DNA from 4 places in the Bradyrhizobium xenonodulans genome. Region 4 is predicted to be linked to each of the others. Evidence: predicted binding sites of a transcription regulator. Region 4 holds the regulator's gene; each other region holds the start of a gene.
The links. The regulator PhoB, encoded in region 4, activates phosphate uptake and scavenging genes when phosphate is short. The targets are predictions, from matches to a motif close to TGTCATNNANCTGTCAT.

Region 1 (7,752 bases), 3.9 Mb from region 4:
GATCAGGATTGATGACGTTCATTACGGCGCGTGAGGCGGCGCGGCGAGGATTCCTTGAGCGACTTTCCACGGCCAGACAGACTCGGATTTGTCATGAAGTAGTTGTGCACGTTGAAAGGCTCCTCGCCCTTCGCGGTCTTCATACGCGTTGAAGACCCGTCCGGCAATAACTGCCAGCTCTGCTCATTGTCCTTCAGATTCGCGACCATGATCTGTTCGAGAACCTGCTGATGCACCGTGGGATTTTGCAGCGGACACAGCACCTCGACGCGGCGGTCGAGGTTGCGCGGCATCATGTCGGCCGACGAGATATACACAGCCGCTTTCGTGCTCGGCAGGCCCTGACCCATGCCGAAGCAATAGATTCGGCCATGTTCCAGGAAGCGCCCGATGATCGACTTGACGCGGATGTTCTCCGACAGGCCGGGAATGCCGGGCCGCAGGCAGCAGATGCCGCGCACCACGAGCTCGACCTGCACGCCGGCCTGCGAGGCCTCATAGAGCGCGTCGATGATGTCGGGGTCGACCAGCGCATTCATCTTCATCCAGACCGCACCGGGACGGCCGTGCCGCGCATGCGCGGTCTCGCCCTGGATGTGCTCGATGATGCGCTTGCGCAAGGTCAGCGGCGACACCGCCATCTTTTCCAGATCGCTCGGCGCGGCATAGCCGGTGATGAAGTTGAACACGCGCGCGGCGTCGCGGCCGATGGTCGGATCCGAGGTGAAGTACGAGAGGTCGGTATAGATGCGCGCGGTCACCGGGTGATAATTGCCGGTGCCGGTATGGACGTAGGTCGTGAGGCTGCCGCCCTCACGGCGCACCACCATCGAGAGCTTGGCGTGCGTCTTCAGCTCGAGGAAGCCGTAGACGACCTGCACGCCGGCGCGTTCGAGGTCGCGCGCCCAGCGGATGTTGGCTTCCTCGTCGAAGCGCGCCTTCAGCTCGATCAGCGCGGTGACGGATTTGCCGGCCTCGGCGGCTTCCGCGAGCGCGCGGACGATCGGCGAATTGTTGGAGGTGCGGTAGAGCGTCTGCTTGATCGCGACGACATCGGGGTCGCGCGTGGCTTGCTGGAGGAACTGCACCACCACGTCGAAGGATTCGTAAGGGTGATGGACGACGAGATCCTTCTGCCGGATCGCAGCAAAGATGTCGCCGCCATGTTCGCGCACGCGCTCCGGATGGCGCGGCACGTAGGGGGTGAATTCGAGGTCGGGCCGGTCGAGGCGGGTGAGCTGCGAGAGCTCGTTCATGGCCAGCACGCCGTCCACGAGGAACACCTCGTCGTCGGCGGCCGAGAGCGCGTGCTGCACGAAGCTGCGCAGCTCCTCCGGCATCTTGGCGTCGATTTCGAGCCGGATCACCGATCCGCGGCGGCGGCGCTTCAGCGCGGTCTCGAACAGGCGGACGAGGTCTTCGGCCTCTTCCTCGATTTCGAGCTCGGAGTCGCGGATGATGCGGAAGGCGCCCTGGCCCTGAAGATTGTAGCCGGGGAACAGGCGGTTGATGAACAGGCCGGTCGCCTGCTCCAGCGAGATCAGCCGGACGACCTTGCCCTCGGTCGGCAGCCGGATGAAGCGGTCGATCTTGCCGGGCATGCGGATCAGCGCGTTCATCTGCTTGCCGTCGGCCTCGCGCGTCAGCTGGAGCGCGATGGTGAAGCCGAGGCTCGGAATGAACGGGAAGGGGTGGGCTGGGTCGATCGCGAGCGGCGTCAGCAGCGGGAACACGTTGTGGAGGAAGTAGTCCTCGATCCAGGTTCGCTCAGCCTTGGTGACGTCCTTGCCTTCGACCAGCGCGATGCCGACACCGGCCAGCGTCCCGCGCAGGTCGGCCCAGATCGCCTGCTGATCGCTGGCAAGCCGCGAGACGGTGCGGTTGATCAAGGCGAGCTGCTCGGACGGCGTCAGGCCATCGGGGGCGCGTTCGGCAATCCCCTCGCGCACCTGGGCCTTGATGCCGGCGACGCGGACCATGAAGAACTCGTCGAGATTATTCGCCGAAATCGACAGGAATCGCACCCGCTCCAGCACGGGATGGTTGAGATTGACCGATTCCTCCAGGACGCGGCGGTTGAAATGCAGCCAGGACAGCTCGCGATTGATGAATCGCTCGGGGCTCGAGGCAATCGCCGGCAGTCCCTCGGCTTCCGTGACTTTTTCTTTTGTTTCAACAGCTTGCGCGGAGTCCATGAGAAGTCGGTCCATCCAGTTCGCCCCAATTTGCGACTTATGCGCAAAATCGGCGGGAGCATGTGTTAGTCCGATGACGTTTCGATGACATTGATGTTCCGCTGCCATGCCGCGTCAAGCGGCTTGGAGGCGGGCGGCTGGTCAGGCGTCCCGTAGCAGCTCAGCGGCCAGCGCCCTCGTGACAGGGCGGCCGAGGCGCAGGGCCTCGCTGTCGAGCAGTTCGACGGCCTGCCGGGCGGCGGCCGAGGACCGCTCCAGGCGGGTGGCGAGGTAGCTGACCACGCTCTCGTCCACGGCGAGCTGGCGATCAGCGCAGAATTTGACGATCAGGCCGCGGAAGAGCTGGTCGTCGGGTGGCAGCAGCGAGATGACAGGCACGGCGCGCAGGCGCGAGCGCAGGTCGCGCAGCTCGATCTCGAGCGATGCCGGCACCTCGCGGCCGGTGAAGAGGACATAGGCGCCGTCCTCGCGGGCGAGGTTCATCAGGTGGAACAGGGCCCGCTCGTCGAACTCTTTGGCCTTGAGATCCTCGACCACCAGCGCGCCGGTGGCGAGCGCGCCCGGCACGGCGTCGGCGGTCAGCCCGTTGGCCGCGGCCGAGCGGGCGCCGGCATCTTCGGCCCAGATCGCGGCAAGATGGCTCTTGCCGCTGCCTTCGGGGCCGGCCAGCCACATGATCCGGTTCGGCCATTCCGGCCATGCGTCGATGAGGGCAAGACCGGCTTCGTTGGCGGGACCTTCGAGGAAATTGTCCCGGCTGAGGCTCTCCGCATGCGGAAGCGAGAACGCCAATTGTCGGGGGGGAACGCGGCCTGCCACGCTTGCTTTGCTCCGTGCCGGCATGCCGGCTTCGTTTGAAGAGATTCGACTTAATCGAGCGGGAGTTGGCCTTTTACGGGGCCGCATCTAGCTCATTTGGCCTCGATCGTGCTCATGTGCCGCAGCCACTCGACGAGATAGAGCGACACCGAAGAGAGCGTGAAGACCGTGACGAGGCCCATCAGGATCATATCATAGGGCCCGGGCTTGAAGCCGAAGGCGAGGGAGGCCAGCACTAGCGCCGCATAGGCCACCTGGGCCGCGGTGTTGAGCTTCGACACTTTCGAGGGCTTCATCTCGACCGGCTTGTCAAACAGCCAGGACACGATCACCGCCGTGACGATCATGATGTCGCGCGACACCACCAGGATCACGATCCAGCGCGGGATGTCGCCCCAGATGCCGAGCGCCAGATAGATCGAGACCAGCAGCGCCTTGTCGGCGAGCGGATCGAGCAGGGCGCCCAGCTCGCTCGTCATGTTGAAGCGCTTGGCCAGGAAGCCGTCGACGGCGTCGCTGATGCCGGCAATGAGGAAGACGGCGAACGCCACCTCCATTTGGCTCGACACGATGGCCCAGACGATGATCGGGACCAGCAGGATGCGGCCCAGGGTAATGATGTTCGGAATACTCACGCGGCGCTTCCCGGCACCCAATCTGACCTCGAATCCGGCCCCCTTTGAGGCTGAACCGGTTGATATCTCTACATAGTATACGGAGGGGCGCCATGCGAGCCATTGCGCGTCCCCGGAATTCGACGTAACCAGCCGCAAACCCACTGGAAATCGGGCATGACCGACCGCAAAAACGGCCTCACTTACGCCGATTCAGGCGTCGATATCGACGCGGGCAACCGCTTGGTCGATCTGATCAAGCCGATGGTGCGTGCCACCGCACGGCCCGGCGCCGACGCCGAGATCGGCGGATTCGGCGGCCTGTTCGACCTCAAGGCGGCCGGATTCAAGGACCCCGTCCTGGTCGCCGCCACCGACGGCGTCGGCACCAAGGTCAAGATCGCGATCGAAACCGGCCTTCATGGCGGGATCGGCATCGACCTCGTCGCCATGAGCGTCAATGATCTCGTGGTGCAGGGCGCCGAGCCGCTGTTCTTCCTGGACTATTTCGCCTGCGGCAAGCTCGATCCGGAGGCGACCGCCTCGATCGTCGCGGGTATCGCCGAAGGCTGCCGCGAATCCGGCTGTGCCCTGATCGGCGGCGAGACCGCCGAGATGCCCGGCCTCTACAAGGATGGCGACTACGATCTCGGCGGCTTTGCCGTCGGTGCCGCCGAGCGCGGTACGCTGTTGCCGCGCAAGGATATCGCCGCGGGCGATGCCGTGATCGGCCTTGCCTCATCGGGCGTGCATTCCAACGGCTTCTCGCTGGTGCGCAAGATCGTCGAGCAGTCCGGTCTCGGCTTCGAGGCGCCGGCGCCGTTTTCTCCAGTGATGACGCTCGGCGGCGCGCTGCTGACGCCGACCCGGCTCTACGTCAAATCCTGCCTACGCGCGATCCGCGAGACCGGCGCGGTCAAGGGGCTCGCCCACATCACCGGCGGCGGTTTCACCGACAACATTCCGCGCGTGCTGCCGAGCCATCTCGGCGTCGGCATCGATCTGGCGCGCCTGCCGGTGCTGCCGGTGTTCAAATGGCTGGCGGCCCAGGCCGGCATTGCCGAACTCGAAATGCTGCGCACCTTCAACTGCGGCATCGGCATGATCGCGATCGTGGAGCCCGACAAGGTCGATCGGGTCGTGCAGGTCTTCACCGATGCCGGCGAGACCGTGGCGCAGCTCGGCACCGTGATCCCGGCCGAGGGCGAGCATCGCGTCGTCTATAACGGCCATCTCGACCTGGCGCTGTGATGAAGCGACGCGTCGCCATCCTGATCTCCGGCCGCGGTTCCAACATGTCCGCGCTGATCAAGGCAGCAAGCGCGGCGGATTTTCCGGCGGAGATTTCGCTCGTCGTCTCGAACAAGGCCGATGCGCTCGGACTCGAGCGCGCCAAGGCGGCCGGCGTGACAACGCTGGTGATCGAGAGCAAGCCGTTCGGCAAGGATCGCGCGGGCTTCGAAAAGCTGCTGCAAGCAGCCCTCGACCAGCACGGCATCGAGCTGATCTGTCTCGGCGGCTTCATGCGCCTGTTCACGGCGGAGTTCACCAGGGCCTGGTACGGGCGGATGCTCAATATCCATCCGTCGCTGCTGCCGTCGTTCCCCGGCCTCGACCCGCACGGCCAGGCCTTGCGCGCCGGCGTCAAGCTGTCTGGCGCGACAGTCCACTTCGTGATCCCGGAAACCGATGCCGGCCCGATCGTCATGCAAGGCGCGGTTCCCGTCGGCGACCACGATACCGGGGATACGCTGTCGGAGCGCATCCTCGAAGTCGAGCACCGCATCTATCCGGAAGCGCTTCGTCTGCTCGCGACCGGCAAGGTCCAGATCGAGGGCGATGTGTGCAAGACGGACGGAAGCGCGGCGTCGGAGAATTTTCTGGTCGCGCCGGTGGTACGCTGAAGCGGTCGCGTTCTGCCGCTCCAAACAAAATCCCCCGGCAGAGCCGGGGGCAACGTCATGATCTCTCGCGCGAAGCTTTGAGAGAAATCAGGAGACCTTGAGGTTCTCCGCGGATGCCTTGCCGCGGTTCTCCACGAGGTCGTATTCAACCACCTGATTCTCGTTGAGGGTGGAAAGTCCGGCACGCTCGACGGCTGAGATGTGGACGAACACGTCCTTGTCGCTGCCGTTCGGCTTGATGAACCCATAGCCCTTGGTCGGGTTGAACCATTTGACGGTGCCCTTTTGCGGCATCGCTCATCTCCTCCACTAGATAAGAAAAAGACGCGGCCGCTTTTTCGCGTGCCACGCCACAAACGGGCTTCCGAAGTCTGTTCGAGTCTTAGGTCTCAATGTCGCGAAACGCACAGTCGAGCAGCCAATTCCGATTGTGTCCGATATTGCAACATGAAAATCGCGCGATAGCAAGCCGCGCGCCGATTTCAAGGTCGGGCCGGGTGTCGCCGCTTGCTATTTGCGACCTGTGGCAGCGGAACCACAATCGGGCGCAATAGGCTCGGCCAGGGCGCGCCAACCGGTTGACCCTCCGTGGCAGTTCAGCACAAATCGCCGCACGCGCCGCAGATCGTGTTGCATTTTTGCGCGGTGCCGCTTGGCTTCGGGATTCATCGTCATGTGCTGCACCTCGCAGCCCTCCGGCACACGGCAGACGGTCGGGCTGGACCGCGTCCGCCGGATCGCGACCGCGATCGCGATGGCGTTTGCGCTCGTGGTGATGATGTCGGCGACACCAGGCCTGGCGCAGAGCCCAACGCCAACCCCAACCCCGACGCCCACACCATCGCCGACTCCGGTCCCGACACCGTCCTCGACCAATTACGACCAATCGGCCGGCAACAGCGCGCTCAATCTCGGCTCGAATTTCCTGGAACGTCTCGGCAACCAGGCCTCCGGCGGCGTCAACCGGGCATTCCGCACCAACCCCGGCGGCGGCGGTGCGTCGGCGAGCACGGAAGATCCGCGCTATCGCACCTGGTTCGAGGGCTACGGCATCTCGGTGCGGACCGATGCGCAAGGCGACTTCGTCGGCGACAAGCGCAAGACCTTTGGCGGCGTCGCCGGCTTCGGCGCGCGGGTTGTGCCGGGCGTCAATCTCGGCTTCTCCGTCGACCAGAGCCACACCGACATCGACGTGCCGCTGGCGCTCCAGTCGGCGACGCTCGACCTGACGCAAATCGGCTTCAACGGCTCGGTCGACAAGGGGCCCTGGACCTGGGCGTTCGCGGTGGTGCACGGTTTCGGCAAGGTCCATTCCAGCCGGGACACTGGCCTTGGTCTTGCGACCGCGGGCTATCGCGCCGCCGTCGACGGCGCACTGACCGAGATCAGCTATTACTGGACCAAGGATCAGATGCGCATCGTGCCCAAGGGTGCGCTCGAATATGTGCGAGCGACCAGCGTCGCGTTCCAGGAGGCCGGAGGGCTCGATCCTCTCAATGTCGGCTCCACGGCACTCTCACGCGCCCGCGTGATGATCGGGGCGGAGATCGGGCGCTACTTCATCTTCGACCGGAAGATTCTGGACCTGTCGGCCTACGGCAAGTTCGTCGACAATTTCTACCAGAACCTCGGGTCGGTGCAGGTGAGCCTGGGGACCCAGAGCATCGTCGTGCCCGGCATCGGCGAGAGCCGTTACGGCATGGACGCCGGCGCCTCGGCTTCGCTCAGCCTGACCAATACCGCGCGGCTCTACGTCAATTACGACGGCAAGTTCCGCAATGAGCTAACGTCGCACCAGGGCACGGTCGGCTTCGAATATCGCTGGTGAGGCTTACCCCGGCGTCACGGCGACATAACCCGTGAGCCCAAAGCCTTCGCGCGCGGCCGTCATCATCGGCACCAGCGCGTTCGGATGGATGAACTCGTCGCGGAAGCAGGGATGGGTCTTGGGATCGAAGATCTTCTTCAGCCAGTCGACCACGACCTTGTGGCGCTCGGAGTCGCGGAATTCCTTGTGATAGGTGAGCCAGAGATCGGCGTGATGGCTGACGCCGAGATCGACGGCGATGAGCGGTGCGCCAAGCGCGATCGACACTGTCGGCAGGAAGCCGATGCCGGCACCGCGCTCTACCGCGTAGAGCACGCCGACGGACGAGTTGGTCTTGATCCCGACGATGCCCTCGAGCGATTTCAACCCGAGCACCCGGGCATAGGCGCCGT
Region 2 (7,752 bases), 160 kb from region 4:
CAGCCCCAGAGCCACTCGCCGACATCGGTCCAGACCCGCTGGCCGCTGTCGAGCGTGAAGATGCGGTCGAAATAGCTGAGAAAGTTGCCGAAATAGGTGAACAGCGTGCGCAAATTCACTTCGGCGCCAACCGCGGCGAGCACCAGCGCGGCAGCAAAGACCACAATGCCCAACAGGAGGCGCCATCGCCTGCGCGCGACCGCCTGGCGATAGGCGGCGTTGAGCACGGCGAGTTGTTGCTCGGGGAGGATCGAAACCGCGACGGTCATCGGATCAAAAAGAGTGGCCGATCAAAAGGTCAAAAGAGAAAGAGCCGGGTCCATCGACCCGGCTCGAGGTGCTCGTCCCAAAAACTCAGGACGCCTTCTTCTTACGCAGTGCATCGACGAACTTGATCAGCTCGATCGTGCCATCCCAATCCTTGGTGGTGGCGGAATGAAAACCCTTCTTCTGGCCATCCTGGAGGCGATCGAAGGCCACCTTGTCCTTGGCCGGCGCATCGAAGAACGCCTTGGTGATCGCCGCCTTGGCGTCGTCCGGCAGGTCGGAGTTATAGGCATAGGGGCCGTTGATGATCGCCGCCGACTTGTGGATGATGCGGAAATCGTCCTTCTTCATCGGCGAGCCGTCGGCGTTCTTCAGCATGCCCTTGGTCAGCATCTGCGCCAACGTCGAATCGTCGTCGCTGGTCCACTGGTTGGCGGCGACGTCGACCGTGCCCTGCGCCAGCGCCAGCATCGCGTTCTCGTGGCTGCCGGTGAACACGACCTTGCCGAAATAGCCGTCAGCGTCGGCGATGCCCATCTTGTCGAGCTCGAAGCGCGGCACGTTGTTGCCGGAGGTCGAGTTCGGATCGACGAGGCCGAGGTTCTTGCCCTTGAGCTGGTCGATGCTCTTGTAGGCGCTGTTCGCCTTGACGAAGAACACGGAGTAATAGCCGGTCGAGCCGTCGGCGTTGATGTCGTTGGCAAAGGCATCGGTCTTGACGCCGGTCAGGCGGGCGCGCGCGAACGAGGCCGAGCCGTAGCTCGCGATGTGGATATTGCCGGCGCGCTGGCCTTCGATGACGGCGGCGTAGTCGTTGGCGATGCGCAGCGTGACCTTCACGCCCAATTCCTTGGAGAGATAGCTCATGAACGGCGCCCAGCGCTCGGTGACGCCGGAGGCGTTCTCGGCCGGAACAACTGCGAAGGTCAGCTCGGGATATTTGACTTTCCAGTCTTCGGCGGAAGCGGAGGCGGTGAAGGCAAGCGCGGCAGCGCCGGCGAGAACTAATCTGCGAGTGATCATGGTACCCTCTTCATTGGTTGGGGTCGGTTGACGCAAAACTTGCAACAAAACAGGTGGCGCGGCTTAGGCCGCCGCGGCCGTTCCAAGTGCCGGCACGCCCTCGGGCGCCGGGACCGGCATGCCGCCCATGACATCGGTGGCTTCGAGATCGTAAAGCTCGCGCGCGACGTGATCGGTCAGCGCGGCCGGCGCGCCGTCGAACACCACACGACCCTGCGCCATGCCGATCAGGCGGTCGCAATAGCTGCGGGCCAGATCGAGCGAATGCAGATTGCAGAGCACGGTGATGCCGAAATGCTTGTTGATGCGCAGCAGCGCATCCATGACGATCTTGGTGTTGCGCGGGTCGAGCGAGGCGATCGGCTCGTCGGCGAGGATGATGTCGGGCTGCTGCACCAGCGCGCGGGCGATCGCGACACGCTGCTGCTGGCCGCCGGAGAGCTGGTCGGCGCGCTGGGCGGCGAGCGAGGCGATGTCGAACTGCTCGAGCGCGGACATCGCCAGCGCCTTGTCGTGCTCGGGCCAGGTCTGCGTCAGCGAGCGCCAGGCCGGCATCGTCGCGAGCCGCCCCATCAGGACGTTGGTGAGAACGTCGAGCCGGCCGACCAGGTTGAACTGCTGGAAGATCATCGCCGAGCGCGCGCGCCACTGACGTAATTCCTTGCCGCGCAGCGCCGTGACGTCGAGGCCGTCGAACAGGATGCGGCCCTGCGTCGGCGTCGCCAGGCGATTGATCATGCGCAGCATGGTCGACTTGCCGGCGCCGGAGCGCCCGATCACACCGACGAAGCCGCCGGGGGAGACTTGAAACGAAGCGTCGTCCACCGCGGCTTTTGCGCCGAAGCGGCACGTCAGACCTTCAACCACCAGCATGCAGGACTCCAGAGTAGCTGGAGCCAACCGCTAACGCCGGCGCTTGACACTTGTGTGACACGTGCATTGCGGTGCGGCGATCCAACACACGCCATCCCCTGTCATCGCGGCGTCATGACATCGTCATCAAGCCGCTCGAAGAGAAGCGCTCGCCCCCGCGTTTCGGATGCAACATGGCCGCCAAGCTCCTTTCGGTCCAGCCGACCATCGATCCCACGGCGAAGCTCCATGAGACCAGGCTCGGCGCCTATACCGAGGTCGGCGCGCGCACCATCCTGCACGAAGTGGCCATGGGCGATTACTCCTATGTCGTGAACGATTCCCAGATCACCTACACCACCATCGGAAAGTTCTGCTCGATCGCAGCCATGACGCGGATCAATCCGGGCAATCATCCGATGCACCGCGCGACGCAGGCGCATTTCACTTATCGTTCGAGCACCTACTTCGAAGGTGAGAGCGACGACGCCGAGTTCTTCGACTGGCGCCGCCAGCATCATGTCCATATCGGCCATGACGTCTGGATCGGCCATGGCGCCATCGTGCTGCCGGGCCGTAACATCGGCACCGGCGCAGTGATCGCGGCCGGCGCCATCATCACCAAGGACGTGCCGGCCTACACCATCGTCGCCGGCAATCCGGCGCGCATCGTGCGGCGGCGGTTCTCGGAGGAGATCGCCGGCCGGCTCGCACGCCTCGCCTGGTGGGACTGGGATCACGACAAATTGCGTGCAGCGCTGCCCGATTTCCGCCGGCTCGGGATTGAAGATTTCCTCGCGACATATGAAGCACGGACAAATTCCTCCCGCAGCAGCAAGAAAAGCGCCATCGCGTGACAGACATTTTCCTTGAAGGCGGTCGGGCTCTGATCGGCGCCGAGCTCGTCGAGACCTCGATCAGCGTCTCCGGAATGGACATAGCGCAGGTCGATGCCTCCCGCGGCCGCGCGCGCCTTGCGATCGACGCACGCAACCTGCTGGTGCTGCCCGGCATCGTCGATCTGCACGGCGATGCCTTCGAGCGCCAGATGATGCCGCGCGCCGGCGTCGACTTCCCGATCGACGTCGCGCTCGCCGACAGCGACCGCCAGGCGATCAGCAACGGCATCACCACTGTATTCCACGCCACGACCTGCTCGTGGGAGCCGGGCCTGCGCAGCACAACCAACGCGCGCGGCCTGATGGAGGCGATCGAGCGGCAGCGCCCGCAATTCGCCGCCGACACCCGCTTCCATTTGCGCCACGAGACCTACAATCTCGACGCCGAGCAAGAGATGAGCCAGTGGCTCACTGAGGGCCGCGTCGACCTGTTCGCCTTCAACGACCACATGGACGGGGTCGTTGCCGACATCTCCAATCCGCGCAAGCGCAACCGCATGGTGGAGCGCACCGGGCTGTCGAGCGAGGATTTCGACCGGCTGGTCGAACGCGTCGTATCCCGCGCTGCGGATGTGCCGGCTTCCGTTTCGCGGCTGGCTGCTGCCGCCCGCGCCGCCGAGGTGCGGATGCTCTCGCATGACGATGCGACGCCGGCGATGCGCGGGGAGTATCGCGCCATGGGCGCGCTGATCGCGGAGTTTCCGATCAACGAGGAGACGGCGCAGGCGGCGGCAAGCCACGGCGATGCCATCGTCTATGGCGCGCCGAACGTCGTGCGCGGCGGCAGCCACACCGGCTGGACCAGGGCTTCCGACATGATCGCCAAGGGGCTCTGCTCGGTGCTGGCGTCGGACTATTATTATCCGGCGCAGCTTCTCGCTGCGTTTCGCCTCGCCGCCGATGGCGTGGTGCCGCTGACGAAGGCCTGGGATCTGGTCTCCGGGGGGCCGGCACGCGCGACCGGCCTGACTGATCGCGGCGTGCTCGCCGAAGGATACCGCGCCGACATCCTGCTGGTCGATGACACCGTGAAGCTGCGGCCGCGGCTGATCGCCGTGATATCCGGCGGCAAGCTCGTGCATCTCACCGATGCGGCACGGCTGCTCGCAGCGGCGGCGACGCCGCGCGAGGCTGTCGTCGCGGCATAAATTGGTTATGCTGAGGTGATGACAGGTTTTCCCCGCTACGCGATCTATTTTGCCGCAGGCAGTGACAGCGCCCTCACCCGTTTCGGCGCTGAGCTGCTCGGCTACGATGCCTATACGGGCGACGAGGTTTCGTTTCCGCATGAGGCACTGCATGTCGCGCCGGACTGGCGCGACATCACCGCCGATCCCCGCAAATACGGCTTTCACGGCACGCTGAAGGCGCCGATGACGCTGGCGTCCGGCAAGACTGAGACCGAGCTCGCCGCGGTCTGCGCGGCATTCGCCGGCAAGGCGCGGCCGATCCCGGTGGTCCGGCCGGTCGTCGATTCCATCAGCGGCTTCATCGCCGTCATTCCGGCCGAGCCCGTCGGTGCGCTGCAAGAATTCGCCGCCGAGTGCGTTCGCGAATTCGACTCTTTTCGTCCAGACCTGACGGCCGAGGACCGTGCGCGGCGCAAGCCCGACAAGCTGAGCGAACGGCAGCGCGATTATCTTGACCGCTGGGGCTATCCCTACGTGATGGAAGAATTCCGCTTCCACATGACGCTGACGGGGCGGCTGGATGCGGAACGGCGCGGGCCGATTCTGGAGATGCTGAGGGCGCGGTTTGCGGCGTTGCAGCTCGATGCGCTGGCGATCGATCGGCTCGCGCTGTTCAAGCAGGACGATGCGACGGCAAGATTCCGCATCATCGGCGAGTGGGCCTTGGCGCAGTAGATATCAGCGCCAGCTCGCGAGATTGAAGGCGAGCGCCACCGCGCCGACCAGAACGAGGCTGGTTGCCCAGACCGCATCCAGATTGAACCAGCTTCGCGAGACGAACTTCAAGCCCAGATAGCGGTAGACCAGCCACGCCAGACATCCGCCGGCGCTGACCATGGCGGTCACGTGCACCAGGGACACCAGCACCGCCGTCCCGAAGCTTGCCTTCATCAGCGCGCCCGCCGCCTCATGGCCAGCATCGAGCTGGAGGGCCTGACAGAGCCCGAGGTAGATCGGCACGAGCATCAAGGCGGCGCCGTGAGCAATGGCGACGGCAAACGACCAGAGTGCCAATTGCGTTGGCGGAATTCGTGTTAGCGCGCGGGGATGGCGCCGCGCGATCAACCGATAGACGCCGAAGCCGATGACGAGAAGGCTCGCGACGAGCTGGATCGAACGCTGCCACTCGGCCAGCACGAGCAGGAACGCGAATGGCAACAGTACGAGAAGTGTTGCCAGGAGATGTCCGGCCGCCAGGGCCCACAACGCACGAAAGAGCGCGCGCGGACTCTTGTCCATGAGCCCGGCCGAAACGGCGAGCGGCCATCCCATTCCTGGATTGACCCCGTGGTAGAGACCGCTCGCAACAAGTGCGAGCCACAGCCAGCCAAGCGCCGGGCTCGCATGCCCCCAATCTAGACCGACGGGTAGCAAAAGGAGTCCGTCGAACAATCGCCGCCCTCCAGCCTGATCTGGTGCGCACGATACCCGTCGGGGAAGCTGACGAAATAGTCCTTGTCGAGCTCGAGGCCGCCGTTGTGACCGACATTGGCCATGACCTCCACGCCAGGAACCCCATCGGGATAGAACTGGTCGTCCCAGGTGGAATAGAGCGAATTGGTCCAGTACACGCGCTTGCCGTCGCGGCTGATCTCGACCATCTGCGGACCTGCCGCAAAGGCCTTGCCGTTCGGATGCGGCGTGCGGCGCGCGATGCCGCCGATATGAACCGAGCCTGCAAGCTTCGGCTTGCGCGGATCACTGACGTCGTATTGGCGCATTTCACCCGTGCCCCAGCACGAGACATAGAGAAACCGGTCGTCCATCGACAGGTCGATGTCGGTCACCAGCGGCGGCACGGCGCCAAATCCCTGCAGCAGCGGCGGGAGCTTCTCCTTATCCGCGGGTTCGGGCGGGATCGTCGCCGTCTTCTCGGCATGGAATTTCCCGCCTTCGCGCCACCAGGTCCAGATCGATGCTTCGAGGTTGGTGGTGTCGACCACGACGCCGACGAAGCCGTATTCGCGAACCGGATCGTGCGCGGGCCGCACCTCCAGCGCCATCTGATGATTGGCGCCGAGGTCGATGGTCTGCACGTTGCGCCGGGCGCGGAGATCCCAGAAGTGGAGGCAATGGCCATATTTGTTCGACAGCAGATCCTCCGGGACGATCCCGTTCTCGAACTGCGGCGGCAACGCCCATTCGCTCGTCACCATGTAGTCGCGCGGCAGGTTCCACCAGAAATCATAGTGCCGCGTCTGCGGACCGCGGTCGATCTCCCATCGTCCAAGGACCTCGAACGTCTCGCAATCCATGATGAAGACGCCTGGAGGTCCGTCGGTGCCGTCCTTGCCGCCGCCACCCAGCGTGCTCACATAAATGCCGTCCGGCCCGCAATGGATGGTGTGCGGCCGCGAGTAGCCGGTCTTCTTGAAGACTTCCTCGGGCTCGATGATCTTGTGGATCCTGGCTTGGGTCGGATCGGGCTTGGTATCGATGATGTAGATCCGCGACGAGCGCAGCCCGGGGATGATGAGATAGCGCCGCTCGATGAACGCGTGTCCGGCGAGCGGAGACAAGGCGGAGGAGCAGGCATTCCAGCCGAAATGATGAAACTCATCGCCCTTGTTGGGCATCGTCACGGTGTGGACGATCTGGCTGTAGGTCGGCGATCCGGGCTTGACGTCGATAACCGCGAGAGCATCCGGCTTCGAGAAATCCGGACTGAGCAACAACGTGTAGGCAAAGTTCTCCGCAGGTGCTTCCATCGCGAGCCTGGGCGATGCGTGAAAGGTGGGATCCGGCCTCATCGTCATGGCACTGCCTCCCTGTTCTGTCGGTTCGCGCCAACCTGACTCGGGATAACGGCATAATGAAGTTGTTACGCGATGGTTCGAGATGCTCCGCAGGGCCTGGTTGGCCGGCGTACAATATGTCATCGCCGGGCTGCGGGAAACCGCCCAAGCCGCGCTAATTCGACGCCTTCAGCCGAAATGGGCAGACCCGTCATTGCGTGCCAACGGGTCCGCGCGATGCGCGGCCCGATGACAGGCTTCGCGAAGCAATCCAGATTTCTTGCACGGAAACAGTCTGGATTGCTTCGTCTGTCCGCCCTCGCAATGGCGGCGGAGAGAGTTACTTGCCCCACCGCAGCGCCAGCGCGTCGCGCTCCTTGGCGAGCTCCAGCAATCCCGCGCGCGTCGCCGGATGCAGCGGCTGCAGGGGATGCCGCACGGCGTCCGACTTGATCACGCCGCCGGCCTGCATCATGGCCTTGCAGGCGATCAGGCCGCATTGACGGTTCTCGTAATTGATCAGCGGCAGCCAGCGCTCATAGGCGGCCTTCGCCTCCTCGCGCTTGCCTGCAAAATAGGGATCGATGATCTGGCGGATGCCGTCGGGATAGCCGCCGCCGGTCATGGCGCCGGTGGCGCCGGCGTCGAGATCGGCGAGCAGCGTGATCGCCTCCTCGCCATCCCAGGGACCCTCGATGTCCTTGCCGCCCGCCTCGATCAGGCTGCGCAGCTTCGACGCCGCGCCCGGCACCTCGATCTTGAAATAGCGGATGTTGGAGAACTCGC
Region 3 (7,752 bases), 170 kb from region 4:
TGCCATGGTCGCGGTCTCGCTCATGCGACGCGGCTTCCCTCACGCCAGACGCTGCGGACGACGGGAACGCTGCCGGCAATGTGGACACGGATCAAATCGGCGCGCTTGCCGATTGCGACCTCGCCGCGGTCGGTGAGGCCGACCGCCTCGGCCGGCGCCTTGGTCACGGTGCGAACCGCCGCGGGGAGGCTGATGGCGGGAACATGCTCGGGCAGTTGCAGCGCGGCCATCAGCAGGCTCGACGGGATGTAATCCGACGACAGGATGTCGAGCAGGCCTTCGCGGGCGAGATCGACCGCGGCGATGTTGCCGGAGTGCGAGCCGCCGCGCACGACGTTCGGCGCGCCCATCAGGATGTCGATGCCGGCCTGGTGCAGGCCGCGCGCGGCCTCCAGCGTGGTCGGGAATTCCGCCACCGAGACGCGATCGCGCACGGCGTCCGCGACGTTCTCCTCGGTGGTGTCGTCGTGGCTGGCGAGCGGAATTTTGTACTCATGCGCGAGCGACACGATCTCGCGCATGTTGGCCGCAGCATAGAGCCTCTGATATTCGAAGCGCTTGGCGAACAGCTCGTCGAGCTCGACATCGGTCTTGCCGCCGCCCTTGCCGCGGTAATAGTCGCGCAGCTTGACCTCGTCGCGGAACTGGCGCTGGCCCGGCGTGTGATCCATCAGCGACATCAGCTTGACGTCGGGCCGGTCGATCAGCTCCCTGGCCTCCTCGACCACGCTCGGCATCGGGATTTCGCAGCGCAGATGCAGGAAGTGATCGGCGCGCAGCAGGTCGGCCTCGCGCGCGGTCGTGATCGCGGCGGCGAGCACGCCGGCGCGGCCGTCGACTTCCTCGGCGCCGTCCTCGCGCCAGACCCGGAGCGAATCGAACACGGTGGTGATGCCCGACGTTGCGAGCTGGCCGTCATAGGAGATCACGGCTGCGACCGGATTCCAGAACACTTTTGGCCGCGGCACGTAATGCGCTTCGAGATGATCGGTGTGGAGCTCGATCAGGCCGGGCATGATCAGGTCGCCGCCGGCATCCTCTGCGCCCGCAGGCGCCCTGCCCTCGCCGATCTCGGCGATGCGTCCATCGGCAAGAGCGAGCCAGCCCTGCTCGATCACCCGGTCCGCCAGCACGATCCTGGCGTTGGCGATCAATGATTCCTTCGGCTTGGCGTTCATTTCAATTTCCTTCAGGCCGCGGCGGCAAAGCTGGTGACGTCGACGATACGGTCGGCAATCAAATGGCGGATTTCGTCGTCATGGACAATGGCGACCATGGCGACGCCCTGGCGCTTCTTTTCAGCGACCAGCTCGACCACCACCGCGCGGTTGGCGGCATCGAGCGAAGCGGTCGGCTCGTCCAGCAGCAGGATCGGCAGGTCCGAGATGAAGCCGCGCGCAATGTTGACGCGCTGCTGCTCGCCGCCGGAGAAGGTCGCGGGCGGAAGCTGCCAGAGCCTTTGGGGGATATTGAGGCGGTGCAGCAGCTCGCCTGCGCGGACTTGCGCATCGGCGCGTGCCATGCCGTTGACAATCAGCGGCTCGGCGACGACGTCGATGGTCGCAACGCGCGGCACCGCGCGCAGAAACTGGCTGACATAGCCGATGGTCGCGCGGCGGATGTTGAGGACCTGCCGCGGCTCGGCGGCGGCGAGATCGACCACTGCGCCGCGATGGCGGATGCCGATGCGGCCGGAGTCGCAGCGGTAATTGCCGAAGATCATCTTCAGGATCGACGATTTGCCGGCGCCTGATGGCCCCGACAGCACGACGCACTCGCCGGGATTGACGTGGAAGGTCACGCCGCTGACGACAGGCAGCTCGATGCCACCCTGCAGATGCATCGTAAAAGTCTTTTTCGCGTCGGCAATTTCGATCATGGCGGTCATTGGCTGGCTCATGTTGTAAGCTTATGGCGGCAGGATCGAGGAGACGAGGAGCTGGGTATAGGGCTCGCGGGGATCGTCGAGCACCTGGTCGGTGAGACCGGTCTCGATGACACGGCCGCCCTTCATCACCATCACCCGGTGCGACAACAGCCGCGCGACCGCGAGATCGTGGGTGACGATGATGACGGCGAGATGCAGCTCGGCGACGAGGCTGCGCACGAGGTCGAGCAGGCGCGCCTGCACGGAGACGTCGAGGCCGCCGGTCGGCTCGTCCATGAACACCAGCCGCGGCTCGGTGACGAGGTTGCGGGCGATCTGGAGGCGCTGGCGCATGCCGCCGGAATAGGTCCGCGGCGCATCATCGATGCGCGCGATGTCGATCTCGACGCGGGTCAGCCAGTCGGAGGCGCTGTCGCGGATGCGGCCATAGTGATTCCAGCCCACCGCCATCAAGCGCTCGCCGACATTGGCGCCGGCCGACACCGCCATGCGCAGGCCCTGCGCGGGATCCTGGTGCACATAGCCCCAATCGGTGCGGAACAGGAAGCGCCGCTCGGCTTCGCCGAGCGTGGTGAGATCGCGGGTGATTCCGTCGCGCATCCGATAGGAGACTTGGCCGGCGCTCGGCGCGAGCTGGCCCGACAGCATTTGCAGCAGCGTCGACTTTCCCGAGCCCGATTCGCCGACGATCGCCAGCACTTCGCCGGGATAGAGCGCGAACGACACGTCGCGGCACGCGGCGATGCGGCCATAGGACTTGCTGAGGGAATTTGCGACCAGCAGCGGCTGATCGTTTTCGAGAGCATCAGCCATGGGAGCCCGCCTTCTCCTTGTATGGCGCGGCGCTAAGGCTGCCGTGATGGCCGGCGGCCTGACGACCCTCGCAATAATCCGTGTCCGAGCAGACGAACATGCGCCCGCCCTGGTCGTCGGTGACGATCTCGTCGAGATAGGAATTCTCGGCGGCGCACAGCGCGCAGGGCGCGTTGAAGCGGTACGGCTCGAAGGGATGATCCTCGAAATCGAGCGACACCACCTGCGTGTAGGGCGGGATCGCGTAGATCCGCTTCTCGCGGCCGGCGCCGAACAGCTGCAGCGCCGAGGAATTGTCCATCTTGGGATTGTCGAATTTCGGCGTCGGCGACGGGTCCATCACGTAGCGCGCGTTGACCTTCACCGGATAGGCGTAGGCCGTCGCGATGTGGCCGAAGCGGGCAATGTCTTCATAGAGCTTCACATGCATCAGGCCGTATTCGGCGAGCGCATGCATGCGCCGCGTCTCGGTCTCGCGCGGCTCGAGGAAGCGCAGGGGTTCCGGGATCGGCACCTGATAGACCAGAACCTGGTTTGCGTGCAGCGACGTCTCGGGGATACGGTGGCGGGTCTGGATCACGGTCGCGTCTTCGGTCGCCGTCGTCGTGGCAACGCCCGCGGTCTTGGCGAAGAACTTTCGGATCGAGATCGCATTGGTGGTGTCGTCCGATCCCTGGTCGATCACCTTCAGCACGTCGTCGGGGCCGAGGATCGCGGCGGTGACCTGCACGCCACCGGTGCCCCAGCCATAGGGCATCGGCATCTCGCGGCTGGCGAACGGCACCTGATAGCCGGGGATCGCGATCGCCTTCAGGATGGCGCGGCGAATCATCCGCTTGGTCTGCTCGTCGAGATAGGCGAAATTGTAGGCGGGCGCGTTCATTCCGCGGCCTCCTTCATGGCATCGGGCGCATTGGCCTCGGCAAATTCCTTGCGCAGCTTGCGGAGCAGGCCGAGCTCGGACTGGAAGTCGACATAGTGCGGCAGCTTCAGATGCTCGACGAAGCCGGTCGCCTGGACGTTGTCCGAATGCGACATCACGAATTCTTCATCTTGCGCGGGGGCCACGGCCTCTTCACCGAGCTCGCGGGCGCGCAGCGCGCGGTCGACCAGCGCCATCGACATGGTTTTGCGCTCGCTCTGGCCGAAGGCGAGGCCATAGCCGCGGGTGAAGCACGGCGCTTCCGTCGCAGAACCCTTGAACTGGTTGACCATCTGGCATTCGGTCAGCTCGATCGAACCGAGCGGCACGGCGAAGCCGACGTCTTCGGCGAAAAACTCGACCTCGACCTCGCCGAAGCGGATCTCGCCGACGAAGGGGTGGTTGCGGCCATAGCCGCGTTGGGTGGAATAGCCCATCGCCAGCAGGAAGCCCTCGTCGCCGCGCGCGAGATTTTGCAGGCGCAGGTCGCGATCAGCCGGAAAGTTCAGCGGTTCGCGGGTGAGATCGCCGACGCTGGCGCCGTCCTCGGCTTGCGGCGAGGATTCGATCAGCCCGTCGCGGCCGAGAATATCGGTGACACGCGGCGTCGGCGCGGTCGATGCATCGGACGTCGCGGGCACCTCAGGCACGAAGCCTTCGGCCAGCGAAGGATCGAGCAGGCGATGCGCGTAGTCGAAGGTCGGCCCGAGGATCTGGCCGCCGGGAATATCCTTGAAGGTCGCGGACACCCGCCGCAGCACGCGCATCGCGCCGGTGTTGACAGGCTCGCTCGCGCCGAAGCGGGGCAGCGTGGCGCGGAAGGCGCGGACCAGGAAGATCGCCTCGATCAGATCGCCGCGCGCCTGCTTGATCGCCAGCGCCGCGAGCTCGCGGTCGTAGAGCGAGCCTTCGCTCATGACGCGGTCCACCGCGAGGCCGAGCTGCTCCGAGATCTGGTCGAGCGTGACCTCGGGAACGGTCTGGTCGCCGCGCCGCGCATGGGCGAGCAGGCGATGGGCGTTCTCGATGGCGCGTTCGCCGCCTTTGACTGCGACATACATGCTTCAGCTTTCCTTGCTCACGACGCGCGTGGTGCGGGGGATCGCGACCACGGCGTCATCGGCGACCAGCACCACGTCGATGCCGCGCGGAAACAGCGCCTCGTTCATGCGCAGACGCTCGAACAGGTCGAGAGGCTTGACCGAGGCCTGGAGCATTGCGACGCCGTCGATGCCGGGGCCGCGCAGCTCGAAGCTGCGCCCTGAATCAAGGCTCTCGATCTGAATGATCACCGTGGTCGAACGATCCGGATATTCGTTGGTGCCGAGCGCGAAGCGCTCGAGCGTCGGCAACAGGACGCCATCGCTGATCAGCGCGAAGCTCGCGATCGAGGAGTCCTGCACGACCGGCGCGCCGGTGTGGAACTTGAGCCATTTCACGACGTCGGGGCTTTCGGCCATCCGTGCGTCGAGCCACAGCGGCGTGTCGTGGTCGAACAGCGTCAGCGCGATCGCAGCGGTGCCGCGCATCATCAATCCGGGCGCTCCCGCCATCGGCACGATGCGCTGGACCGAGCCCGGTCGCGCCATCGCGTCCATGACCGAACGAAAGGTCGATTGCGCCGACAACACCTTGTCGGCGAACCCCGGCGGCAATTCCGCAATCGTGGTCATGATCTCACCCCTCACCGCGCACCATGGTGTAGAAATCAACCTTCGTCGCAGCGGTCTCGGCCGCCGCCTGCTTGCGCTTGACCATAAGCTGCTCCCGTAACGGCGCGATCACGTCGCGCTCCACGGCCGTTTCAAAATCCCGCGACTGCGCCAGCGCGTCGCACAATGCGATCAGCCGCGCCTTCTCGCCATCGCGCCCCAGCGCATAGCCGAAGCCGACCTCGCCGCTGGCGAGCCGCACCGCGGCGCGCGACACCGTCGCTTCGCCGAGATTGAACGGCGCGCCGTCGCCGCCGACCCGGCCGCGCAGCATGACGAGGCCGTTTTCCGGCGCGCGCAGATCCTGATGGGCCGGGAGAGCGAGAGCGCGGAGGCGAGCGGCGATCTCGCCCGCCTCCGCGTGCGCCAGCACGGCCATCGCGGCCTGGCGCTGGGCTTGCTGGTTGTTGTGCTGGGTCACCAAATCCACCGAGCTTGTGACAGAACTTGCCGAATCCAAGTTGTCTATGATACTAGACAACTTGATACGCAAGCGCCATGACTGTTTCGTGACAAAGGCGTGATTTCTGGGCTAGGCTGACCGGCGATATGAGCATGCAAGACACTGCATCGTCGGGCGTCGCGCTGTGGCGCCTCGTTGCCGACGGCATCGAGCGCGGCATCGCCGACGGCCGCTTTGCGGCCGGCGACAAATTGCCGGGTGAGGTGGAGATCGCCGAAACCTATCGGGTGAACCGCCACACCGTGCGGCGCGCGCTGGCAGCGCTTGCCGAGCGCGGCCTCGTGCGCGCCGAGCGCGGCAGCGGAACCTATGTCGAGGCGCAGAAGCTCGCCTATCCCTTGCGCTCGCGCACGCGCTTCTCCGAGATCGTCGGCGCCGACGGCCGCGAGCCGCAGGGCCGGCTGATCGAAGCGTCCGACGACGTCGCGACCCGCGAACTGGCGCGGGAACTGGGATTGAGGACCGGCGCGCCGCTGGTGCGGATCGAGGCGATCCGCCTCGCCGACCGCACGCCGATCTGCGTTTCCACCACTTGGCTGTCAGCGGAACTATTTCCTGGCGCGGGCGAGGTGTTCGCGGCGACGCGATCGATGACGAAAATGCTCGAACATTACGGCGTGCGCGACTATCGCCGCGGCGCGACCCGGATCACCGCCGGGATCGTGGACGCGACGGATGCCGCACGGCTGGATCTTCCGCTGGGACGACCGATCCTGGTGGTCGATGCGACCGACCACGGTCTCGACGGCAAGCCGCTGGTGACGAAGCATTCGCGGTTTGCGGCGGAGCGGGTGGAGTTTTTGGTGGAGCCGTGAGGGCGCTCTCTCCGCGATACCGGGCTCGTAGGGTGGGCAAAGCGAAGCGTGCCCACGACTTTGATCATGTCGGAGAAATTCGTGGGCACGGCGCTGACGCGCCTTTGCCCACCCTACGGGCACCTTTGATCAGGCCACCGCCCTGCGCCCAATAATCGCGAAGCGCAGCTTGCCCGAGATGAAATCGATCGCGGCGACGGCGACCAGGATCATCAGGATCAGGAACGACACCTTCTGCCATTCTAGCACGCGGATCTGCTCGGCGAGCTGGAGGCCGATGCCGCCAGCGCCGACGATGCCGATGATGGTGGCCGAGCGCGTGTTGGATTCGATGAAATAGAGCACCTGGCCCGCGATCACGGGCAGAACCTGCGGCAAGAGTCCGAAGCGGATCTCGTGCAGCGGGCTGCCGCCGGAGGCGCGGATGCCTTCGACCTGCTTCTGGTCGGCGCCCTCGATCGCCTCGGAGAACAGTTTGCCGAACGCGCCGAAATCCGACACGGCGATGGCGAGCACGCCGGCGAACGGGCCGAGCCCGACCACGTTGATCCACACCAAAGCCCAGATCAGCGTATCGACGCCGCGGATCGAATCGAGAAAACGTCGCACGGGAAAGCGCAGGATCTGCGAGGGGATGACGTTGCGCGCAGCCAGCAGGCTGACCGGCAGCGCGAACACCGCCGCCAGCGTGGTGCCGAGCAGCGCGATCGACAGCGTCTCACCCAGCGCCTTCAGATAGATCGGCAGCGAGGAGCCGGGATCCGGCGGGATCATCATCAGGCTGATCCAGCCGAGCTGGCTGAGGCCGTTGAAGAATCGCGACGGCGAGAAGTCGAGATCGACGAGGCCGTAGACCAGGATTGCGAAGGCGGCGACGATCATCGCCGGCATGGCGAGCCGCGCCGAAGCCGGCCGGTCGAACACGTCGGGGTAGCGCGCACGAAGCGCTGCGGTGTCGACCTCCTGCGGCCCCGTCACGTCCGCGCCTCCTTGCCGAACAAGCGGCCGCGCAACCAGCCGGTGGTGATGTCGATGATGAAGACCGTCACGATGATGGTGAGAAGGATCGCGCTGACGTCCGAATAATAGAACTTGCGGATCGCGACGACGAGCTCCTGGCCGATGCCGCCGGCACCGAC
Region 4 (7,752 bases):
ATCTCCAAGTCCGAGATGGACGGCCGGGTCGAGAAGGCGCTACGCGGCGGCGCGCTGTGGAACGAGGTCAAGGACAAGCTCAACGCCTCCGGCCTGTCGCTCTCCGGCGGCCAGCAGCAGCGCCTCTGCATCGCCCGCACCGTCGCGGTGCGGCCTGAAGTGATCCTGTTCGACGAGCCCTGCTCGGCACTCGACCCGATCTCGACCGCCAAGGTCGAGGAGCTGATCCAGGAGCTGTCCGAGAACTACACGATCGCGATCGTCACCCACAACATGCAGCAGGCGGCCCGCGTCTCCGACAAGACCGCCTTCATGTATCTCGGCGAGCTGATCGAGTTCGACGACACCAGCAAGATCTTCACGTCGCCGACCGACCGGCGCACGCAGGATTACATCACCGGCCGGTTCGGCTGAGGAGACGGGACATGGGTTCTGAACATACCGCAAAAGCCTTCGACACCGACCTCCAGGAACTCACTCGCCTGGTCGCGGAGATGGGCGGCATCGCCGAGCGCATGATCGTCGATTCCGTCGACGCGCTGATCCGCCGCGACGTCGCGCTCGGCCAGCGTGTCGTCGCCATCGACGCCGAGCTCGACGCGCTCCAGAAGAAGATCGAGGAGCGCGCCGTGCTGACCATCGCGCGCCGCCAGCCGATGGCGGTGGACTTGCGCGAAATCGTCGGCGCCATGCGCGTCGCGACCGATCTCGAGCGCATCGGCGACCTCGCCAAGAACATGGGCAAGCGCGTCGCGGCGCTGGAGACCGATTTCCATCCGCTCAAGCTGTTCCGCGGCCTCGAGCACATGACCGACCTCGTGCAGCAGCAGGTCAAGTCGGTGCTGGACGCCTATGCCGCGCACGATCTGCCGGCGGCGATGGCGGTGTGGAAGGGCGACGAGGAAGTCGACGCCATCTGCACCTCGCTGTTCCGCGAGCTCCTCACCTACATGATGGAGGATCCGCGCAACATCTCGTTCTGCATCCATCTGATGTTCTGCGCCAAGAACATCGAGCGTATCGGCGACCACGCCACCAACATCGCCGAGACCGTGTTCTACATGATCGAGGGCCAGGCGATCACCGACAAGCGGCCGAAGGGCGACATGACGACGTTCGCCACGACGGTCCCGAATACTTGAAGACTTAAGGAGCGACGACACCATGGGCGCACGCATTATGGTGGTTGAGGACGAGGAAGCTCTCACCGAGCTTCTCCGCTACAACCTCGAAGGCGACGGCTATGACGTCGAGACGGTGATGCGCGGCGACGACGCCGACACCCGCCTCAAGGAGCACATTCCCGATCTGATCGTGCTCGACTGGATGCTGCCGGGGCTCTCCGGCATCGAGCTGTGCCGGCGGCTTCGCACCCGTCCCGAGACCAAGCAGCTCCCGATCATCATGCTCACCGCGCGCGGCGAGGAGAGCGAGCGGGTGCGGGGACTTGCGACCGGCGCCGACGACTACATCGTCAAGCCGTTCTCGGTGCCTGAGCTGCTGGCGCGCGTGAAGGGCCTGCTGCGGCGCGCAAGCCCCGAGCGGCTCGCCACCGTTCTGGCCTACGGCGACATCGAGCTCGACCGCGACAAGCGCCGCGTGGCGCGCTCGGGCCGGCCGATCGATCTCGGCCCGACCGAATACCGCCTGCTGGAGTTCTTCCTGGAGCATCCGGGCCGCGTGTTCTCGCGCGAGCAACTGCTCGACAGCGTCTGGGGCCGCGACATCTACATCGACGAGCGCACCGTCGACGTACATATCGGCCGCCTGCGCAAGCTGCTCAATCTCGGCCGCGAGCAGGACCCGATCCGCACCGTCCGCGGCGCCGGTTACGCGCTGGACGACCGGTTTGCCAAGGCGGAGCAGACGTAAGGCCGGCTGCAAGCAGGCAAATAAAAAGCGCGCCGGGTGGCGCGCTTTTCTTTTTCTCGCTCGTCCTGGTTTGTGCCGGAACGATGTCGTCTGGTGCAGTGATCAGCGCGGACCCGGCTTCGGTGCCGCGCGGCGGCGATCGGCGGCCGGCTGATACGCAACCCGCGAGTGCTGGGCGCAATAGGGCAGGCCCGACAGCGCCTTGCCGCCGCAGAAGAAGAAATCCGGGCTCGAGGGATCGCCGACCGGCCAGTGGCAGGTCGCCTCGTTCAATTCCAGCAGCGACAGCCGCTGGCTCATCGGCACCACGTTGTCGTAGGTAACAGGTTCGGCCTCGACCTCGACCTCGAAGGCCTGCGCCAGCGCGGTGTTGCCGCGCGCGATCGGGCGGCTCACCCGCATCATGTGCTGCGCGGGACGCGCCTTGCGCGGCCGGGGCGCAGCAGACGAGGGGCTCTTGGCGCGGCCGGACAGACCGAGCCTGTGCACCTTGCCGATCACGGCGTTGCGGGTGACATTACCGAGCTCTGCCGCGATCTGGCTGGCCGACAATCCGGCCTCCCAGAGCTTCTTCAGTTGCTCGACGCGATCATCCGACCAGGTCAAAACCGTCATTGCACCCTTTCCTTCGCCGCGCGCCAGCCACCCTGGGGCTGCACTGCGAATGCCTAAGCCTCGAAAAACCCGTGCCGCCAGAATCCCTTAAGGCTCGCCGGGCACCGAGAGCCGCCCGAACGTTTACGCCGGTACATGAGGACTTAGAGATCAGAACTTCCGCACGAGATGTCGTATCTGACAAGCCAAACGCTACAATATGGCGTGACTCACGCGCAAGAGTCCGCCGACTCGCTTCCACATGTTCCGTGGCCAAAATCCCGCAAAATCGTCACCGCAAGACTACGGATTCAGCGTTTCGCGAGGCTTTCCGGCCGGCATTGACACCCGTCTTGCCAAGCATAAGATGCTCCCGCGTGCCGCCCTTAAAAGGCGGCACGTTTCGTTTTCCGGGCCGGTTGATGGTGCGTTGCGCAATGCACGCTCACGCCGTCCGCAACATCAAGTGACCGTCATGTCTAACAGCGCAGCACCGCATTTGCTCCCCGTTTTCGCCAGGTCCGACCTCGGTTTCGAGCGCGGCGAAGGCTGCTGGCTGATCGCGACCAATGGCGATCGCTATCTCGATTTCACCTCCGGCGTCGCAGTGAACGCGCTCGGCCATGCCCATCCCGCGCTGGTCAAGGCGTTGCAGGAGCAGGCCACCAAGCTCTGGCACATGTCGAACCTGTTCCAGAGCCCGGACGGCGAGAAGCTTGCTGCGCGTCTGTGCAACGAGAGCTTTGCGGACTTCGTGTTCTTCTGCAATTCCGGGGCGGAGGCGCTGGAGGGTGTGATCAAGCTGGTCCGCCATCATCACTTCTCCAAGGGGCATCCGGAACGCTATCGCATCATCACCTTCGAAGGCGCCTTCCACGGCCGCACGCTGGCAACGCTCGCCGCGACGGGATCTGCAAAATATCTCGAAGGCTTCGGTCCGCCGATGGACGGCTTCGACCAGATCCCGCACGGCGACATCGAGGCCGTGAAGAAGGCGATCGGTCCGCAGACCGCCGGCATCCTGATCGAGCCGATCCAGGGCGAGGGCGGTGTGCGCTCGGCAACGCCCGCCTTCCTCAAGGCGCTGCGCCAGCTCTGTGACGAGAAGGGCCTGCTGCTCGCGTTCGACGAGGTGCAGACCGGCATGGGCCGCACCGGCGACCTCTTTGCGCATCGCCGTCTCGGCGTCGAGCCCGACGTGATGTCGCTGGCGAAGGCGCTCGGCGGCGGCTTCCCGATCGGCGCGGTGCTGGCGACCGCGGATGCGGCGTCCGGCATGGGGCCGGGCTCGCACGGCTCGACCTTCGGCGGCAACCCGCTGGCGATCTCCGCTGCGAACGCCTTGCTCGACGTCATGCTCAAGCCCGGCTTCTTCGACCACGTGCAGAAGATGTCGCTGCTGCTCAAGCAGAAGCTCGCCTCCGTGATCGACCGTCATCCTGACATCGTCAATGAAGTGCGCGGTGAAGGTCTCCTGATCGGCATCAAGGCCGTGGTGCCATCAGGCGATCTTGTCGCCGCGCTGCGCAACGAAAAACTGCTCACGGTCGGCGCCGGCGACAACGTCGTGCGTTTCCTGCCGCCCTTGATCGTCACCGAAGCCGAGATCGAGGACAGCGTCGGGCGGCTGGAGCGCGCCTGCGCCGCGCTATCGTCGAGCCAGACCAAGCGGGCGGCAAGCTGATGAGCAAGTCGCCCAATAAAGCACCGAAGCACTTCCTCGATATCAACGAGCTGCCGTTGTCGGAGCTCAAGAGCATGCTCGCTGCGTCTTCCGCGATGAAGGCGAAGCAGAAGGCGCATCAGCCGGTCAGGCCGCTCGAAGGCAAAACGCTCGCGATGATCTTCGAGCGTCCCTCGACCCGCACCCGCGTGTCGTTCGACGTCGCCATGCGCCAGCTCGGCGGCGAGCCCATCATGCTCACCGGCGCCGAGATGCAGCTTGGCCGCGGCGAGACCATCGCCGACACCGCGCGCGTGCTGTCGCGCTATGTCGATGCCATCATGATCCGCATCCTCAATCACGAGGCGCTGCTGGAGCTCGCGGAGCATGCGACCGTGCCCGTCATCAACGGCCTGACGCGGCGCTCGCACCCGTGCCAGGTGATGGCCGACCTCATGACCTATGAAGAGCATCGCGGCCCGATCGAGGGCCGGACGGTGGCCTGGACCGGCGACGACAACAACGTGCTGGCCTCCTGGGCGCACGCGGCCGAGCGCTTCAAGTTCAAGCTCAATGTCGCGACGCCGCCGGAGCTTGCCCCGAAAAAGGCGATGCGCGACTTCATCAAGGCCACGGGTGCGCCGATCGTGCTCGGCACCGATCCCGAAGCCGCCGTGAAGGGCGCCGATTGCGTCGTCACCGACACCTGGGTGTCGATGGGCGACAAGGAAGGCGAGCATCGCCACAACGTGCTCAAGCCCTATCAGGTCAATTCGAAGCTGATGTCGCTGGCCAAGCCCGACGCGCTGTTCATGCACTGCCTGCCCGCCCATCGCGGCGAGGAGGTCACGGACGAGGTGATCGACGGCCCGCAATCGGTCGTGTTCGACGAGGCCGAAAACCGCCTGCACGCGCAGAAGGGCATTCTGGCCTGGTGCTTTGACGCGGTGAAGTGATCTCGGTGATGGGGCCGCGTTGATGACCCCATTCTCCGCTGTCATCCCGGACAAGCGCCGCGCAGCGGCGCGCTGATCCGGGATCCATAGCCACAGGATTGAGTTTGGCGAGGACTCGCAGTTGTCACCGCCGGATTCCCGTGATTATGGGTCCCGGGTTCGGGCCTTGCGCGCCCCGGGACGACACTGAGTTTGTCGTGCTTTCGTGCGATCCATTCTGCATCCCGGGTAGAGCCCCGCACCTCTTCCATTTCCATCCTCCGACCCCAGATAAGCGCCATGGTTTTCCAATCCCCTGACATGAAAACCGGATCCGAAGGTCCGGTTCGCGCACCATCAGCGGTTCCGATCGATGACGCCGTGCTGCCCTACGAGGTCGACGCGCTCGACGTGCGCGGTCGCCTGGTGCGGCTAGGTCCGGCGCTCGACGAGATTCTGACCAAGCATGATTATCCCGCGCCGGTCGGCAAGCTGCTCGGCGAGGCCATCGTGCTGACGACGCTGCTCGGCTCGGCGCTGAAATTCGAAGGCCGCTTCATCCTTCAGGCCCAGACCGACGGTCCGGTGTCGTTCCTGGTCGTCGACTATCAGGCGCCAGATCGCCTGCGCGCCTATGCGCGCTTCGACGCCGCGCGCCTCGGTGATGCCAAAGACTCCGGCACGCTGCTTGGCCATGGCCATCTCGCCATGACCATCGATCAGGGGCCCGACATGAGCCGTTACCAGGGGCTGGTCGCGCTCGACGGCGGCGGCCTGGAAGACGCTGCTCACGAATATTTCCTGCGCTCCGAGCAGATCCCGACGCGCGTGCGTCTCGCGGTCGGCGAGGAGTGGCGCTCGAACGACGGCGGCAAGCATCGCTGGCGCGCCGGCGGCATGCTGATGCAGTTCCTGCCGAAGGCGCCCGAGCGCGCGCGCCAGGCCGATCTGCATCCCGGCGATGCGCCCGAGGGCGCCGAGGTGCACGCTGTGGCCGAAGACGATGCCTGGGTCGAGGCGCGTTCGCTGATCGAGACCGTGGAGGACGTCGAGCTGATCGATCCCGAGCTCTCCGGCGAGCGATTGCTCTATCGTCTCTTCCACGAGCGCGGTGTGCGCGTGTTCAATCCGCTGGTCCTCAAGGCGCAATGCTCCTGCTCGCGCGACGCGGTCGCGTCCATGCTGAAGAGCTTTTCGCCGGACGACCGCACCGCCATGGTCAAGGACGACAAGGTCGTCGTGACCTGCGAGTTCTGCAGCTCGGTGTATCAGTTCACGCCGCACGAGGCGGGCGTGGAAGAGGTGTAGGCGTCGAACTCCGTCATTGCGAGCGCAGCGAAGCAATCCGGAGTCTTTCGATAGTAGCAGTCTGGATTGCTTCGCTCTGCTGGCAATGACGATGCGGCGGCGGCTTGCCAAGAGCTCAAGCATCGTAGGGTGGGCAAAGCGGAGCGGGCCCACGATCTTGCGCGAGACAGCTGGAATGGCGGGCACGGCGCTTTGCGCCTTTGCCCACCCTACGGCGCCGCGCTAATTCAGCACCCGCTTGTTGTCCGGGCTGTCCAGCGAGAACGTCGGCACGTCGATCTCGAAGCGCTCGCCGCTGGCGCTGACCATCTGGTAGCGGCCGGTCATGAAGCCGGAGGCGGTCGTGAGCGGCACGCCGGAGGTGTATTCGAAGCGTTCGCCGGGGGCGAGCGTCGGCTGCTCGCCGACGACGCCCTCGCCCTTGACCTCCTGCTGGCGGCCGGTGGCGTCGGTGATGATCCAGTGCCGCGTCTTGAGCTGCACGGTCTCCTCACCGGAATTGGTGATGACGATGGTGTAGGACCAGAAATAGCGGGAGCGGTCGGCCGACGACTGTTCCGGAACAAAGTTCGGCTCGACGGTCACTTCGATCTGGCGGGTCACGGCGCGATACATGCTGTCATCATAGCGAAATCCCGGCCGGAACCAAACGCCCGAGGGCGGTTTTCGTGACATCGTCCCGCCCGAATTGGCGGGGAAGTACGCCCAATGTGATCCGGTCGCTTTGCGAGACAACGACCGGACCTGTACACTCCTTGATGCGTCACATTTGCGGAAGGGTTTTTAGGCCCCCGATGACCATTGCCGACCAAGTGACGGGCTCGACGATCGCGGGAACCGCGGGCGCCAAAGCTGCGGAGGCCAAGCCTGAAGAGGCAAGGCCTGCGGGGGCGAAGCGGCGTGCCGCTGCGCCGGCCATCTCGCTGCCCGCCATCGGCGAGCGCGAGCTCCGGCTCGACCTGTTTCGCGGCCTCGCGCTGTGGCTGATCTTCATCGACCATCTGCCGGCGAGTCTTCTGACCTGGTTCACGATCCGTAATTACGGCTTCAGCGACGCCACCGAGATCTTCATCTTCATCTCCGGCTACACCGCCGCCTTCGTCTACGGCCGCGCGATGCTGGAGAGCGGCGTCGTCATCGCCACCGCGCGCATCCTGCGGCGCGTCTGGCAGATCTATGTCGCCCACGTCTTCCTGTTCACGATCTTCCTCGCCGAGATCTCCTATGTGGCGACCAGCTTCGAGAACCCGCTCTACACCGAAGAGATGGGCATCATGGACTTCCTCAAGCAGCCCGACGTCACCATCGTGCAGGCGCTGCTGCTGCGCTTCCGTCCCGTCAACATGGACGTGCTGCCGCTCTATATCGTCTTGATGCTGG

Region 1: the regulator PhoB is predicted to act here: its motif matches at 2,269-2,285, upstream of I3J27_RS16760 (RNA degradosome polyphosphate kinase).
Region 2: the regulator PhoB is predicted to act here: its motif matches at 2,263-2,279, upstream of phnC (phosphonate ABC transporter ATP-binding protein).
Region 3: the regulator PhoB is predicted to act here: its motif matches at 5,834-5,850, upstream of phnF (phosphonate metabolism transcriptional regulator PhnF).

The regions. Positions count from the first base shown of each region.
Region 1 is NZ_CP089391.1:3,604,832-3,612,583, forward strand. It holds gene I3J27_RS16760 (RNA degradosome polyphosphate kinase) at 3-2,195, opposite strand; gene I3J27_RS16765 (P-loop NTPase family protein) at 2,337-3,014, opposite strand; gene I3J27_RS16770 (CDP-alcohol phosphatidyltransferase family protein) at 3,107-3,649, opposite strand; gene purM (phosphoribosylformylglycinamidine cyclo-ligase) at 3,806-4,879, shown strand; gene purN (phosphoribosylglycinamide formyltransferase) at 4,879-5,532, shown strand; gene I3J27_RS16785 (cold-shock protein) at 5,620-5,826, opposite strand; gene I3J27_RS16790 (autotransporter outer membrane beta-barrel domain-containing protein) at 6,206-7,360, shown strand; gene I3J27_RS16795 (LysR family transcriptional regulator) at 7,364-7,752, opposite strand, start outside.
Region 2 is NZ_CP089391.1:7,771,264-7,779,015, forward strand. It holds gene phnE (phosphonate ABC transporter, permease protein PhnE) at 1-269, opposite strand, end outside; gene phnD (phosphonate ABC transporter substrate-binding protein) at 355-1,290, opposite strand; gene phnC (phosphonate ABC transporter ATP-binding protein) at 1,354-2,163, opposite strand; gene I3J27_RS36720 (transferase hexapeptide repeat family protein) at 2,337-2,999, shown strand; gene I3J27_RS36725 (alpha-D-ribose 1-methylphosphonate 5-triphosphate diphosphatase) at 2,996-4,189, shown strand; gene I3J27_RS36730 (DUF1045 domain-containing protein) at 4,208-4,906, shown strand; gene I3J27_RS36735 (hypothetical protein) at 4,910-5,503, opposite strand; gene I3J27_RS36740 (selenium-binding protein SBP56-related protein) at 5,587-6,987, opposite strand; gene I3J27_RS36745 (dihydrodipicolinate synthase family protein) at 7,307-7,752, opposite strand, start outside.
Region 3 is NZ_CP089391.1:7,763,061-7,770,812, forward strand. It holds gene phnN (phosphonate metabolism protein/1,5-bisphosphokinase (PRPP-forming) PhnN) at 1-24, opposite strand, end outside; gene I3J27_RS36660 (alpha-D-ribose 1-methylphosphonate 5-triphosphate diphosphatase) at 21-1,178, opposite strand; gene phnL (phosphonate C-P lyase system protein PhnL) at 1,190-1,888, opposite strand; gene phnK (phosphonate C-P lyase system protein PhnK) at 1,910-2,701, opposite strand; gene I3J27_RS36675 (alpha-D-ribose 1-methylphosphonate 5-phosphate C-P-lyase PhnJ) at 2,694-3,584, opposite strand; gene I3J27_RS36680 (carbon-phosphorus lyase complex subunit) at 3,581-4,684, opposite strand; gene phnH (phosphonate C-P lyase system protein PhnH) at 4,688-5,296, opposite strand; gene phnG (phosphonate C-P lyase system protein PhnG) at 5,301-5,765, opposite strand; gene phnF (phosphonate metabolism transcriptional regulator PhnF) at 5,885-6,613, shown strand; gene phnE (phosphonate ABC transporter, permease protein PhnE) at 6,743-7,591, opposite strand; gene phnE (phosphonate ABC transporter, permease protein PhnE) at 7,588-7,752, opposite strand, start outside.
Region 4 is NZ_CP089391.1:7,933,654-7,941,405, reverse strand. It holds gene pstB (phosphate ABC transporter ATP-binding protein PstB) at 1-414, shown strand, start outside; gene phoU (phosphate signaling complex protein PhoU) at 426-1,142, shown strand; gene phoB (phosphate regulon transcriptional regulator PhoB) at 1,165-1,872, shown strand; gene I3J27_RS37535 (GcrA family cell cycle regulator) at 1,975-2,487, opposite strand; gene I3J27_RS37530 (aspartate aminotransferase family protein) at 2,942-4,150, shown strand; gene argF (ornithine carbamoyltransferase) at 4,150-5,085, shown strand; gene I3J27_RS37520 (Hsp33 family molecular chaperone) at 5,365-6,372, shown strand; gene apaG (Co2+/Mg2+ efflux facilitator ApaG/CorD) at 6,595-6,987, opposite strand; gene I3J27_RS37510 (OpgC domain-containing protein) at 7,167-7,752, shown strand, end outside.